One region of the Jeotgalibacillus sp. 10bf12 genome, then DNA from elsewhere that is predicted to be linked to it. Evidence: riboswitches for the same ligand, from Rfam matches in the RefSeq annotation. Region 1 holds a riboswitch; the other holds the start of a gene.
What was found. Region 1 has a riboswitch for lysine ahead of DH10bf12_RS16630 (Na+/H+ antiporter NhaC family protein). Riboswitches for the same ligand answer to the same signal wherever they lie in the genome.

Region 2: linked by a shared signal. The riboswitch ahead of DH10bf12_RS15320 (aspartate kinase) and the one ahead of DH10bf12_RS16630 (Na+/H+ antiporter NhaC family protein) in region 1 are both predicted to bind lysine.

The regions. Positions count from the first base shown of each region.
Region 1 is NZ_CP200276.1:3,174,627-3,182,307, reverse strand. It holds gene DH10bf12_RS16650 (sulfite exporter TauE/SafE family protein) at 1-606, shown strand, start outside; gene DH10bf12_RS16645 (bifunctional metallophosphatase/5'-nucleotidase) at 630-1,985, shown strand; gene DH10bf12_RS16640 (HD-GYP domain-containing protein) at 2,018-3,115, shown strand; gene yunB (sporulation protein YunB) at 3,171-3,926, shown strand; lysine riboswitch at 3,993-4,176, shown strand; gene DH10bf12_RS16630 (Na+/H+ antiporter NhaC family protein) at 4,297-5,916, shown strand; gene DH10bf12_RS16625 (sodium-dependent transporter) at 6,217-7,681, shown strand, end outside.
Region 2 is NZ_CP200276.1:2,926,001-2,933,681, reverse strand. It holds gene DH10bf12_RS15345 (enoyl-CoA hydratase) at 1-6, shown strand, start outside; gene DH10bf12_RS15340 (electron transfer flavoprotein subunit beta/FixA family protein) at 26-799, shown strand; gene DH10bf12_RS15335 (electron transfer flavoprotein subunit alpha/FixB family protein) at 828-1,802, shown strand; gene trxA (thioredoxin) at 2,096-2,410, shown strand; gene uvrC (excinuclease ABC subunit UvrC) at 2,503-4,275, shown strand; lysine riboswitch at 4,334-4,514, shown strand; gene DH10bf12_RS15320 (aspartate kinase) at 4,626-5,855, shown strand; gene DH10bf12_RS15315 (YslB family protein) at 5,895-6,338, opposite strand; gene DH10bf12_RS15310 (succinate dehydrogenase cytochrome b558 subunit) at 6,721-7,329, shown strand; gene sdhA (succinate dehydrogenase flavoprotein subunit) at 7,389-7,681, shown strand, end outside.

The DNA.
Region 1 (7,681 bases):
AAAACCGTTGATGTAAAAAGCGGACTGATCTTTTTTGCAGGGAGCGGTCCCGGTGCAATCGTAGGGTCTTATACAAATCAGTATTTAACATTAGGATCGTTTCATCTGTATTTTGGCCTGTTTATGATCTTTTTATCTTTTATTCTACTGATTAGAAATAAGATCAAACCGATTGAACAATTCAAGTCGGCTTCCTACCAGCGGCATTTTACCGATCCGCAGGGCGTACAATGGAAATACGGATTTCCACCGGTTGCAGGGGTTCTTGCAGCATTTGCTGTCGGATTTGCTTCAGGATTATTTGGTATCGGTGGCGGATCTGTGATGGTGCCGATTATGATCATAGCATTTTTATTCCCGCCTCATGTAGCGGTGGGCACTTCGATGATGATGGTCTTCCTTTCAGCAATACTCGGTTCTGCTTCACATATTGCGTTTGGTAATGTGAACTGGCTTTATGTGGCACTGCTTGCACCAGGCGCGTGGTTTGGTGCGAAGCTTGGTGCCTGGATGAATCAGAAGCTTCAATCAGACAAGCTGGTATTTGTACTTAGAATCATACTCGTACTGATCGGGATCAGATCAATTATTGAGGGGTTAGGTTAATTGGATTTGAGAGGTGATGTATTGTGAAAGAAAGAATTACAATTTTTCATACAAATGATTTACATAGTCATTTTGAGAATTGGCCCCGCATTCATCAGTTCCTGGACCAGGAGCGAAATATGCTCAGGCAGGATGGGGAAGATGTATATCTATTTGATATAGGAGATCACGCTGACCGTTTTCATCCATTAACAGAGGGGTCAGCCGGTAAACGGAATGTTGATCTGCTGAATGAGGCCAGATATGACGCGGTGACAATCGGAAATAATGAAGGGATTACGTTCTCATATGACGAGTTGAATGAGATGTACCAGCATGCAGATTTTGAAGTCATCCTGGCTAATCTTTTTACGACAGAAGGGAATCGTCCGGACTGGGCACGGCCATATCTGATCAAAACCACCAAAAGTGGAATAAAAATCGGAATTACCGCTGTAACAGCTGAATACCCCGTTTTTTATGAAAAGCTCGGATGGCATATTACGTCAGCAAAAGACGAGTTGAAGGCGCAGGTCAGGGCGATGAAGGATAAAGTGGATGTTGTGATTCTGCTATCACACCTTGGAATCAGAGAGGATGAGTGGGTGGCAGAGGAGTGTCCTGATATTGATGTGATCATGGGTGGTCACACACATCATGTGCTTGAAAATGGCAGGCTGCATAATCAGGTGCTGTTAGCAGCCGCAGGAAAATACGGAATGTATACAGGTAAAGTGGAAATTGAATTTGATCATGTCAGCAGAGAAGTATCAGGTAAAACAGCTACACTCTATGAAACGAGTGAACTTCCTGAAGCTGAAGATCAGAATGAACATTGGCTTGAAGAGGGTAAGCAGCTTTTATCTAATGAAATCACAGTGCTTGATCAGCCAATCCTGCACAACCCGCTCCAGGCTGCGTCACCGCTGTCGATGTTACTTGCCGAAGCGATTCTTGAGTGGTGTGATGCTGATCTGTCAATTGTAACCGGCGGACTGCTGCTTCATCCGCTCGATGCAGGTCCGGTCACAGAATACGACCTTCATAAAATCCTGCCTCATCCGATCAACCCGTGCCTTGTTGAACTGACCGGGAGTGAACTGAAAGAAGTGATTAGAGAGTCCAGGCACCAGAACTGGCCAACGACTGTCATCAGGGGCCTTGGGTTCAGAGGAACGATTCTTGGCGAGTTTATCTATAAAGGACTTGAAGAAAGAGATCATCAATTTTATATAAATGGGAAAATAGTCCATGCAGAGCAGATCTATAAAATTGCTACTGTTGATATGTTTACGTTCGGTTTCTTTTTCCCGGAAATGCAGCGGGCAAAAAAACAGTATTTCATGCCTGAATTTCTGCGTGATATTTTAAAAGATAAGCTGAGTCATACAGCCCGTTAAAAAAGAAACAGTTAGAGAAGGGTGATCAGTCAATGAGATTAATAGCCACAAAGGTTGTTCGCGCAGGCATGGTGCTGGGCCATACAATATATAACGTGAATGAAAAGCCTTTATTACAGGCAGGTGTCAAACTGACAGAAGGAATGATTGAGCGGTTGCGTCACCTGAAAGTACAGTATGTGTATATTGCCGATGAGCAGTCAAAAGGTATCGAAGTAAAGGAAAGTGTACCGGTTTTTGTCAGGCAGGAATCAATCAGGGAAATCAGACAGGCTTTCTCATCAATTGAAGGCTGTAAGCAAAAAAATATGGCAAATATGCTGGAACAGAAGGCAACGAAAATTCAGCATATCCTGAAAAATATCATGAGTGAGATGGATGCGAATCAGGATCTATTGATGATTTTATCTGATGCTCACCTGTATGATTCCTATATTTTTGATCATTCCTATAACGTCACACTTTATACGCTAGCCATAGGGAAAGAACTGAAGCTTCCGGTTAAGCAGCTTGAGCAGCTTGGAATTGGTGCCATGCTGCATGATATCGGGAAGACCATGGTTGATGAGTCGGTCTTAATGAAGGAAGGCCGACTGACGCAGGAGGAATTTGAAGAAATTAAAACGCATACGGTTCATGGCTTTGAAGTACTCAAAAACCTTCACAATGTCTCGCTACTGACTGCGCACTGTGCTTTTCAGCATCATGAAAGACTTAACGGCTCAGGGTACCCAAGAGGCTTAACAGCTGAGAATATTCATCCATACGCAAAAATTATTGCTGTCGCGGATGTGTTTGATGCGTGTACGTCCAACCGGATATACCGGGATAAAATGCTGCCTGCTGATGCAGTGGAAATTCTGCTCTCAGGCTCCGGCACATTATTTGACCCGACCGTGATTAAAGCTTTTCAGAGAGGCGTTGCGATTTATCCTAACGGGCTGACAGTACAGTTAAGCGATGGAAGAAAAGGGATTGTAGCCAGACAGAATAAAGCTGTATCCATGCGTCCTGTTGTCAGGATTGTGGAAGAGAATGGCGCGATTGTTCATGCTACATATGAAATCGATCTCGCAACTCAATTGAACTGTACAATCGCTCAGACTGATATTGCATTTGTCACTGAATAATTCTTTGTAAAAAAGCTCTGCTGAACGCATACACTGCGTTATAGGAGGGCTTTTTATGCGCAGAAAAAGGTTAATGATCAAGCCGCTCACAGCCCGCTCTGTCTGGCTGTTGTCTTTGCTTCTGTTTCTACTGATGACAGTCCTCGGACTTGCTGTGATCAATACAGGTGTGAAACCGACGCTGATGCTGTACGCAGAATCTCAGACGAAAAAAATTGGGGCACTTGTCATTAGTAAGGCAGTAAACCGGGAGATTGCAAATGTCATGGATATTAATGAAATTATTGAGAATGTCCCGACCGATTCAGCAGAAATGGTCACAACGAAGTTTAATACAGAAATTATTAACAGGGTATTGGCAGAGACGACTGAACTTGTACAGGAACAGCTGCGGGCCATCGAAAGAGGAGACACAGCTATATTAAAATCACTGACTGAGCTGGATCTTGAAGTGGAGGACGCCGGAAATCTTGAAGGAATTGTCTATACAGTTCCGCTTGGTCAGGCAACCGGGAATGCACTTCTTGGGAACTTGGGTCCCAAAGTGCCAATCCGCTTTCATGCAGTCGGTAATGTCACGTCGAATATTAAATCGGAAATCGATGAGTTTGGCATTAATAACGCATTCGTCGTGATTAATATTCATCTGGTGGTCAACGTACAGATTATTGTACCTTTTGCTACAGAAGTGACTACAATTGAACAGGACATCCCGGTTGCAATGGGGCTCATCCAGGGGCAGGTACCTGAAATTTACAATGTTGGTGATGGTATGTCACCTTCTCTTGAAGTCCCGATTCCGACAAATTAGTCTTGAATTGAAGAGAGTCCCTTGTTATAATAGTTCAGTAAAATGAATAATCACCACATCATAATCCGATGGGGTAGAGGAGCAGGATTTAAGAGTAATCTGTGTGAGGATGATAACTGCGATCACAGATGAAAGGGGATCACTGCCGAAATGGTAATCATCAGTCAGGATATTACCATTGGGGTTATCTTTAATAAGGATAACACTCTCTTTCCGCAGTATTTTTGCGGGTTGAGGAGCTACAGATCGTGATGGAGCATAACATTACTAACGACAAGGGTAATGGTAGAGTCCTCTATCATTGCCCTTTTTTGCGTTTTTTTACGATTATGCCTCACTGCCCTATCATACAAATAAAGGAGGGAACATTATGGAAGGAACATGGTTATCACTTTTACCACCTATCGTTGCCATTGCGATGGTTTTACTTACAAGACGCGTACTGCTTTCACTCGGAGCAGGTATCGTCACAGCAGCACTCTTAATTACAAGCTTTGGACCGGTTGCGACGCTTGAGACACTTTGGATGTCATTTAGCGGCGTATTCTGGGAGTACGGTTCAGATGGAGAGCCTGGCGGTCTGAACTTATGGAATATTTTCATCATGTTATTCCTGGTTATTCTTGGCGTTATTACAGCGTTCATCAATATATCCGGAGGTGCAAGAGCATTTGGTGAATGGGCAATGAAACGTGTAAAGACACGTGCAGGTGCCCAGGTAGTAACTGCATGCCTTGGTGTTATTATTTTTATTGATGATTACTTTAACAGTCTTGCAGTCGGACAGGTTGCGCGTCCGTTGACTGACCGCCACCGCGTATCGCGTGCAAAGCTTGCTTATCTGATTGATTCAACTGCAGCACCGATTTGTGTTGTTTCACCGGTCTCAAGCTGGGGAGCATATATCATTGCAGTCATCGGCGGAATTCTGGCTACACATTCAATTACTGAATACACAGCCTTCTCTGCATTTATGCAGATGGTACCGATGAATCTTTATGTATGGGCAGCACTTGGAATTGTCTTCATCGTTGCACTGCGCGGTGTAGACTTTGGTCAAATGAGAATTCATGAAAACCGTGCAATTGAAACAGGGGAAGTATATGACCCTAATAAAGATATCCCTGGTGAGTTAAAAAATGATCTTCCAACATCTAAGCATGGTACAGTTGGGGATCTGATCTGGCCGATTATCGCCCTTGTCATTGGTACAGTGGCGTCGATGATGTGGACAGGTGCCCAGGCTTACACAGCTGATACAGGAGAATCTGCAACGATTCTTCAAATGTTTGAATACACAGATGTTGCGAAATCACTTGTATATGGTGCGCTTGTAGGACTTGCAGTTGCCATTGCATTCTTTATCAGGCAGATTGGCCGTTCTGAAAAAATCGGTGGAGCTGAATTCTTCCTTGCACTTAAAGAAGGCGTGAAATCAATGCTTCCGGCAATCTATATTCTTGTATTCGCATGGATGATTGTTGGGTTAATCGGGGATCTTGGTACTGGAGAATACCTTGCAGGCATCGTGGAATCATCTAACCTGCCGCTTGGCTGGCTGCCGGTTCTGTTATTCCTTGTAGCTGGTGTTATGGCATTTTCTACAGGAACATCATGGGGTTCATTCGGTATCCTGCTTCCAATCGCAGGGGAAATTGCAGCAAGCACAGATATTTCACTGCTGCTTCCATCACTTGCAGCTGTCCTTGCAGGAGCTGTATTCGGTGACCACTGTTCACCAATTTCTGATACTACGATCCTTTCTTCAACGGGAGCCGGAAGTAATCATATTGATCACGTTGCAACGCAGATTCCTTATGCCGTAACTGGCGCTGCGATTGCATCAGCCGGATATATTCTTCTTGGATTCTCAGGAAGTACGTTACTTTCACTTGGGCTTGTCATTGTACTGCTTTTATTATTTGCAGTAATAATGGGCAGGAATCCAGAGAAAGCGAGAACCGTTTCAGCTAAAGAAGGACTCGAATAATGATAAAAAGCGCCTGAATCGTGTTTGCGATTCAGGCGCTTTTTTATAAGGACTATTGTATGACTGAGAAAATGTATGAATTATATAAAGTGTGAAAAAATTTGCACACTACAAAAATAAACCTTGATATGACAGGGTTTATTTTTTTGTATAGATTATATTAATATAATTTCAGAATTTTTTAAAATAGTACTTTTACAATTAGGAAGCAAGTGCTATACTGATTTTAGATTATGTGAAATAATCTGAATATATAAAAACTTCCATATATTCAGGAAGAACTTACAGGGGGGTAATTAGATGAATCGTCAACAGTGGGGAACACGTGCCGGATTTATTCTTGCAGCAGTCGGTTCCGCAGTCGGACTCGGAAACATTTGGCGTTTTCCGTATGTCGCTTATGAAAACGGTGGGGGAGCATTCTTTATTCCATATTTATTTGCACTCTTAACAGCCGGTATTCCAATTCTTATCATGGAATTCACCATCGGTCATAAGTACAGAGGATCAGCGCCGCTGTCATTCTTCCGCATGAGCGGTAGAAAAGCAGAGTGGCTTGGCTGGTGGGCAGTATTTGTGTCATTTGTTATTTCCACCTATTATGCTGTCATTATTGCCTGGGCAATGCGGTATACAATATTCTCATTTGGGCAGGCATGGGGAGAGGACACAGAAGGGTTTTTATTCACTGAGTTTTTACAGCTTGATGTAGCACCTGGCGAAACAGGTGGTATTGTGTGGGGAATATTTATTCCACTTGTCCTTGTATGGGTCATTACACTTGGTATCCTTCTTGCTGGTGTTAAGAAAGGGATTGAATATGCAAACCGTATCTTCATTCCAACACTTGTTATTTTGTTCCTTATTATTGTAGTCAGAGCAGTAACGCTTGAAGGGGCAGCTGAGGGTCTGAATGCATTCTTCCAGCCGAATTTTGATAACATACTTGAACCGTCAGTCTGGGTAGCAGCCTACGGTCATATTTTCTTCAGTTTATCTATTGCGTTTGCAATTATGATTACTTATTCAAGTTATCTTCCGAAGAAATCAGATATCACAAATAATGCGTTTATTACAGGTTTTGCAAACTCAGGTTTCGAGCTTTTAGCTGGTATCGGTGTATTCGCAGCGCTGGGCTTCATGGCTTCACAGCTGGATGTGCCGGTTTCAGAAGTTGCATCTGCAGGGGTAGGGCTTGCCTTTGTTGTATTCCCTCAGATCATTAATCAGCTGCCAGGCTTAAATGGCATCTTTGGTGCATTATTCTTCTTCTCATTAACACTGGCGGGATTAACTTCACTGATGTCAATCACTGAAACGTATGTTGCCGGTCTGACTGAGAAGCTAGGAATCTCACGCAGAAAAGCAGTTGCTTTTGGTGGAGGACTTGCAGCGCTGATTTCAGTTCTGTTTGCTACTCAGGGCGGACTATTCTTCCTGGATGCAGCCGATTACTACATTAACCAGTTTGGTGTAGCAGCAATTGGTCTTGTTGAAGTTATCATGATTGCATGGGTTCTTCGTAAGACAGGTATGCTTCAGAACCACGCAAACCTTACATCTGATATTCACCTTGGCAGCTGGTGGAAAGTTTGTCTTTCGATTATTACACCAATCGTACTTGGATACATGATGTTTGGACTGGTAACAGATAACCTGTTACAGCAGTTTGATAATGATACGGGTAACTATGAAGGATATTCAAATGGATTTGCATTGACGATGTTCCTTGCTTCAGCCGGTGCAGCATTTGTAATTGGAGTTG
Region 2 (7,681 bases), 250 kb from region 1:
CAATAATTAACAGGAGGGAATATACATGAACATTTTTGTGCTAATGAAAAGAACGTTTGATACTGAGGAAAAAATTTCTGTTCAAGGCGGTCAAATCGCTGAGGATGGTGCAGAATTCATTATTAATCCATACGATGAGTATGCGATTGAAGAAGCGATTCAGCTGAAAGACGCACATGGCGGAGAAGTAACAGTGGTGTCAGTTGGTGACGAGGAAACTGAAAAGCAGCTTCGTACTGCACTTGCAATGGGTGCTGATAAAGCAGTGCTGATTAATATTGAAGATGATGTAGATATGACAGATGAATTTTCAGTTGCAAAAATCCTTTCTGAATATCTGAAAGATAAAGAGGCAGATCTGATCATCGGTGGGAATGTTGCAATTGACGGTGGATCAGGACAGGTTGCACCACGTGTAGCGGATTACCTGGATATTCCTTATGTAACAACAATCACGAGTATCAAAGTTGATGGAGAGAAAGTTGAGATTGTGCGTGACGTTGAGGGAGACTCAGAAACTATTGAAACAACACTTCCGCTATTAGTGACAGCTCAACAGGGGCTGAATGATCCGAGATATCCATCACTACCGGGTATTATGAAAGCGAAGAAAAAACCACTTGATGAAATCGAACTTGATGATCTTGATCTTGAAGAAGACGATGTAGAACCTAAGACAGAAACGGTTGAAATTTATCTGCCACCTGCAAAAGAAGCGGGCCGCATTCTAGAAGGTGAAGTTGACGATCAGGTAAAAGAACTTGTTCAACTTCTTCGTACTGAAGCAAAAGTAGTCTAACTCTATAACTATTCAGGAGGTTTAACCGATGAGCAAAAAAGTACTTGTATTAGCAGAAACAAGAGAAGGTTCACTTAGAAATGTATCATTCGAGGCGATTGCAGCAGGTAAGATGATTGCTGACGGCGGAGAAGTGATCAGCGTACTGATCGGAAACGGAATCGCTGACGTAGCAAATGAACTAGTAGCCTATGGCGCAGACCGTGTGATTACAGTCGAGGATGCAAAGCTTGAACAATATTCTTCAGATGGCTTCTCTCAGGCGCTGCTTGCAGTGATCGAGCAGGAAAGTCCTGAAGGGATTGTTATGGGACATACTTCTTTAGGTAAGGATCTGTCACCTAAGCTTGCAAGCAGACTGAACAGCGGACTTGTATCAGATGTTACGGCAATTGAAGCTGATGGCGATTCACCGAAGTTCATCCGTCCGATTTACAGCGGTAAAGCGTTTGAGAAAAAAGTGATCAAAGAAGGTCTTACATTCATTACAATCCGTCCAAATAACATCCCTGCACTTGATAAAGAAGAGGGACGTTCAGGGGACGTATCATCCGTAAGTGTTGACATTACAGATCTGCGTACGATTATTAAAGAGGTCGTGAGAAAAGCAACTGATGGCGTTGACCTTTCAGAAGCGAAAGTAATCGTTGCGGGTGGACGTGGTGTAAAGAGTGAGGATGGCTTTGAACCGCTTAAAGAACTTGCAGACCTTCTTGGTGGTGCAGTAGGTGCGTCCCGCGGAGCCTGTGATGCAGACTATTGCGATTACTCACTGCAGATTGGTCAGACGGGTAAAGTCGTAACACCTGACCTGTATATTGCATGTGGTATCTCAGGTGCCATCCAGCACATGGCTGGAATGTCTAACTCGAAAGTTATTGTTGCAATCAACAAAGACCCTGAAGCAAACATCTTCAAAGTGGCCGATTATGGAATCGTCGGAGACCTTTTTGATGTATTACCGCTGCTGATCGAAGAATTCAAAAAAGTGAAAGTATCTTAATTGGCTTAGAAATGTGGATATAAAATGAATTGTGAATAGTCATCTAAGTGAAGCGGAACGTAAGGCGACGGCTCCGGGACGAATAGAGGGAAGCTGAGACCCCGCAGGCGCTTGCGCCGAGGAGGCTCAGTAACCTCCGTCCGGAAAGCGTTTGACTGTGATGGAGCGAAACGATTTAAAGAGCCTGGCATATTGTTGCTGGCTCTTTTCAATTCTCAGGCAAAAACGTGGAAATGCAATAGTCTCCCTGCTATACTTTGGATATATTCGGATTCAACAAGGAGGAATTTTAAATGGCAATTGCACATGCAACAGATCAAACATTCGCTAATGAAACAAAAGACGGTTTAGTACTGGCAGACTTCTGGGCAACTTGGTGCGGACCTTGTAAAATGATTGCACCGGTTCTTGAAGAGCTTGATACTGATATGGGTGATAAAGTTAAAATCGTAAAGCTTGATGTTGATGAAAATCAGGAAACAGCAAGCAAATACGGTGTAATGAGTATCCCAACTCTTGTCGTATTCAAAGACGGAGAGATTGTTGACAAAGTAGTAGGCTTCCAGCCGAAAGAAGCATTGGAAGAATTACTAAATAAGCATGCGTAATTACTGAGCCGGGCCATGTGCCCGGCTTTTATTTTGCTTATGACTTTTAATTGAGTAAAATAAAGGTAACAAGCGTGCAGGAGGCTAAAGCGATGAAAGACCAACTCAAACATAAACTTGCAGTCCTTCCTGACCAGCCCGGCTGTTATCTGATGAAGGACAGACAGGGCACGATTATTTACGTAGGGAAAGCGAAGGTGCTTAAAAACAGAGTAAGGTCCTACTTTACCGGATCGCATGATGGGAAAACTCAGCGGCTGGTTTCAGAAATAGAGGACTTTGAATATATCGTGACTTCATCGAACATGGAGGCACTCGTACTTGAATTAAATCTGATCAAAAAACATGACCCTAAATATAACGTCATGTTAAAAGATGATAAGCATTATCCATTTATCAAAGTAACAGCAGAGCGTCATCCGAGACTGCTCATTACCCGTAAAGTGAAGAAAGATAAAGGAAAGTATTTCGGACCTTACCCTAACGCGCAGGCAGCGAACGAAACAAAGAAGCTGCTCGACAGAATGTATCCGCTTAGAAAATGCAGAACAATGCCGGATAAAGTCTGCCTTTATTATCACATGGGACAATGTCTGGCGCCGTGTGAATTTAAAGTGGAACAAAGCACATACCGTCAGATGACTGAAGATATCTCGAGGTTTTTGAACGGCGGATTTAAAGAAGTTAAAAAAGACCTGAAAGTAAAAATGGAACACGCTGCAGAAAACCTTGAATTCGAACGGGCAAAAGAATTCCGGGATCAAATCGCTCATATAGAAGCAACAATGGAAAAGCAGAAAATGACGATGAATGACTTTACAAACCGTGATATATTCGGTTATGCAGTGGATAAAGGATGGATGTGTGTGCAGGTCTTCTTTATCAGGCAGGGCAAGCTGATTGAACGGGATGTATCAATGTTTCCGATCTATGATGAAGCTGAAGGGGAATTCCTTTCCTTTCTCGGCCAATTTTATATGAAGGCGAATCATTTTAAACCAAAAGAAGTCTTAATTCCGCAGACAATTGATCAGCAAATGGCAGAAGAGTTACTTGAGACAAATGTCAGGCAGCCGGTCAGAGGCCAAAAGAAAGACCTCGTTAATCTGGCAGCCAAAAACGCTTCCATTGCATTAACTGAAAAGTTTGCACTGATAGAGCGTGACGAAGAAAGAACAATTAAAGCGGCAGAGAACCTCGGTCAGGCAATGAACATCTATACGCCCTACAGAATTGAAGCTTTCGATAACTCAAATATACAGGGGTCTGACCCTGTATCTGCGATGGTTGTTTTTGTAGACGGTAAGCCTGCCAGAAAAGATTATCGTAAATATAAAATCAAAACGGTACAGGGACCTGATGATTACGAGTCTATGAGAGAAGTAATCAGAAGAAGATATTCAAGAGTGCTGAAGGACGAACTGCCAATGCCTGACCTGATTGTGATCGATGGGGGTAAAGGACAGATTGAAGCAGCAAAGGAAATTTTGCGTCATGAGCTTGGCCTTGATATTCCTGTAGCAGGTCTTGCGAAGGATGACCGGCATAATACATCACAGCTTTTATATGGCGATCCCCTTGAGGTGGTACCATTGAACAGGCGCAGTCAGGAGTTTTACTTTATGCAGCGGATTCAGGATGAAGTCCACCGCTTTGCGATTACATTTCACAGACAGTTGCGCGCAAAAAACTCCATTCAGTCAGTACTTGATGAGATTGAAGGCGTCGGACCGCAGCGAAAGAAGCAGCTGCTCAAGTATTTCGGATCTGTTAAAAAACTGAGAGAAGCGTCACTTGAGGAAATCGTGAAAGCAGGGGTACCGGCAAAAACTGCTGAAAAAGTTATTGAAAAATTAAATGAATAGCATTGTAGACTCGATAGTCCCGTGCTATAATAATTCACAATTAAACACTTTATTTTAAAGTGGTGATAGAGGTGCGGGCGCAAAGAGTACCGCTGCAGAGGGTGATGAAACCCTGAGAAGCAGTGTGAAAGGTGCGGACCGCCGAAGCATAAAATCATTCATCAGATTTTTTTGCTGGTTCTGTATTTAAAAAATGCAGGGCTGTCAGAACTGTAATGTTCTGGAGAGCTATCTCACCTGTGCGATTCAGATGATGTAATCTGTTCAAAAGCAATGGGGAGACTTTCTCCCCGTTGCTTTTTTTATTGTCGTAAACAGTTGAGAAATAATGTAAGGGAAGAGGAAATAGAGTGGGAATCATTGTACAGAAATTTGGCGGTACATCAGTAGGGTCAGTTGAAAAAATACATCACGTAGCAAATAGAGTCATTCTTGAAAAGGAAAAAGGCAATGATGTCATCGTAGTCGTATCCGCTATGGGGAAAACGACAGATGAACTGGTTAGACTGGCCGGAGAAATGACGTCACGTCCTGAAAAAAGAGAAATGGATATGCTGCTGACAACCGGTGAGCAAATGTCCATGTCACTTCTTGCGATGGCGCTTCAAAACAGAGGATATAAAAGTACTTCTCTTACCGGCTGGCAGGCAGGGATCCGTACAGAAGCGGTATTCAGCAACGCCAGAATTACCGAGGTAAAGACAAACCGTGTGAAAAGTCTGCTCGATGAAGGGCGTGTCATTGTTGTAGCAGGGTTCCAGGGTATGGATGAAAACGGAGAAATTACTACGCTTGGACGTGGAGGCTCAGATACGACTGCAGTTGCACTCGCAGCAGCACTGAATGCTGACCGCTGTGATATTTATACGGATGTTGATGGTGTTTATTCTACTGACCCTCGATATGTAAAGGGTGCAAGAAAGTTAAATGGCATTTCATATGATGAAATGCTTGAGCTTGCTAACCTTGGAGCGGGTGTCCTGCATCCGAGAGCTGTGGAATTTGCAAAAAACTACGGAATCAAATTGACTGTAAGATCAAGTATGGAAGAAACAGAAGGAACGTTAATTGAGGAGGATGCACCAATGGAAGAGCATTTAGTTGTAAGAGGCGTAGCGTTTGATAAGGATATTGTCAGAATGACAGTAGTAGGTCTTGAGAATGAACTGACCGGTTTCCCTAAAGTATTTTCGATTTTGGCTGAAAATCACATTGATGTTGATATTATTATTCAAAGTAAGCTTGACACTGGAAAAGTAAATCTGTCTTTTTCCATTAAAGAGTCATCACTCGAAGAAACCCTTCAGATTCTCGCCCGTCAAAAAGAAGAGATTGGGTATCAGGAAATTGAACATGAAACAAACCTGTCGAAAGTATCGATTGTAGGTTCAGGGATGGTGTCAAACCCTGGTGTTGCAGCCCAGATGTTCAGCGTACTGGCAGAACAGAAAATCCAGGTGAAAATGGTCAGCACCTCAGAGATTAAAGTCTCAGTGGTTGTGGATTCAAAAGAGATGATTAATGCGGCAAATGCCATTCATGAAAGCTTTGGATTAAGCAAAAACACAGTGGACGCATAAAAAATCAGCAGGCCCGGCTAACAGGTGCCTGCTGATTTTTTATGATGAAGCTTTTCTTGAAGGTAATGAATAGGGGTCTTTCTGATCCCATTTTAGTTCGATTTGAACGCAGCTCTTTTTGTTACGGGTATAGACTGCTTCAGTGTGGTATTGCTTGATCATGGCGATCTGCTCGGCAATAAAACCTGCTTCAAGAGTGAAAACAGGATCGTTATGCGCAATTCTTTCTTCAACCACATTTCCGGAAAGTTCAAAATGTATTTCATCATTTTTTTGTTTTATGATAGAGAGAACACCCCACTCTGCACGTTCAAAAAAAGAAATAATTTCGCCTTCGTTACTGCATGCATAGTTTCTTGCGAGTTTTTTGCCGGCCCAATAAAGAATATCTTTTGTATGATTCCCTAAAAGGTCGGGTATTAGTTCATCTCGTATTAATCTGTAACCGAATAAGTTTTGTGTCATATTGTCATTGTCGCTCATTGCTTAACCGAACCTCACTTTCAATCTCTTCATTATAAAGTGTTGAGTACTAAAGTGTAAGGTCAAAAAGCAATTTAAAGATGAAATCGGCATATTGTCATATAGACAAGCAGTTTTTTAAAATAATAAATTGTGAAAAATGATTTTGTGAATTTTTTGTGAAATACTACAGAAATATTCAGGGGAATGCCCAATAATTGAGCTCGCCTTATAAAAAATATTTAGAATCTTTTTTATGTATACGTTTTCTTGACGCTCCATTAGTAGAGGAGTACAATAAATTTGTCACATAAATGTTATACTGTGCGAAAAATTTGCTGAATCTATCATTCTAGGGAATAGCTTTCAGCAGCTGTATTTATTTTAGAGGGGGTTACATTCGATGGCGGAAAATCGAGAGTTTTATTGGAGGAGGCTGCACTCTTTACTTGGGGTAATACCAGTAGGGATCTTCCTAGTTCAACATTTAGTTGTTAACCATTTTGCTACTAGAGGCGAACAGGCTTTCAACGATGCAGCACACTTTTTGGAAAGTTTACCATTCAGAATTTTCTTAGAGCTATTTATCATTTTTATTCCTTTATACTTCCACGCAATCTATGGAGTATATATTGCATTCACAGCGAAAAATAACACAAGACGTTACGGAACGCTTCGTAACTACATGTTCTTCTGGCAGCGTATTACAGGTGTGATTACACTGATATTTGTTACCTGGCACGTATGGGAAACACGTATTCAGGCAGCGTTGGGTGCAGATGTAAACTTTAACATGATGGCAGATATTTTATCTAACCCGTGGATGGTTGCATTTTATGTACTCGGTGTTGTTTCTACAACATTCCACTTTGCTAACGGTTTATGGTCGTTCATGGTGAGCTGGGGTATTACAGTGAGCGCTCGTTCACAAAAAATCTCCACATACGCTACATTAGGCGTATTTGTTGTACTAACAATCATTGGGATCCGTGCAATCTTCGCATTTGTTTAATAAAACCGACTTTTCAGCTGCAGTGAGCAGCTTTTGATATCAGTAAGGAGAGTGACAAAATGAGTAAAGGTAGAATTATCGTTGTAGGTGGCGGACTTGCCGGCCTTATGGCAACGATTAAAGCAGCTGAAGCAGGAATGTCAGTAGACCTCTTCTCGCTTGTACCTGTAAAAAGATCACACTCTGTTTGTGCACAGGGCGGTATAAACGGAGCGGTTAATACTAAAGGAGAAGGAGATTCTCCCTGGGAACACTTTGATGACACAGTATATGGTGGAGACTTCCTTGCTAACCAGCCTCCGGTAAAAGCAATGTGCGATGCAGCACCGGGAATTATTCACCTTCTAGACCG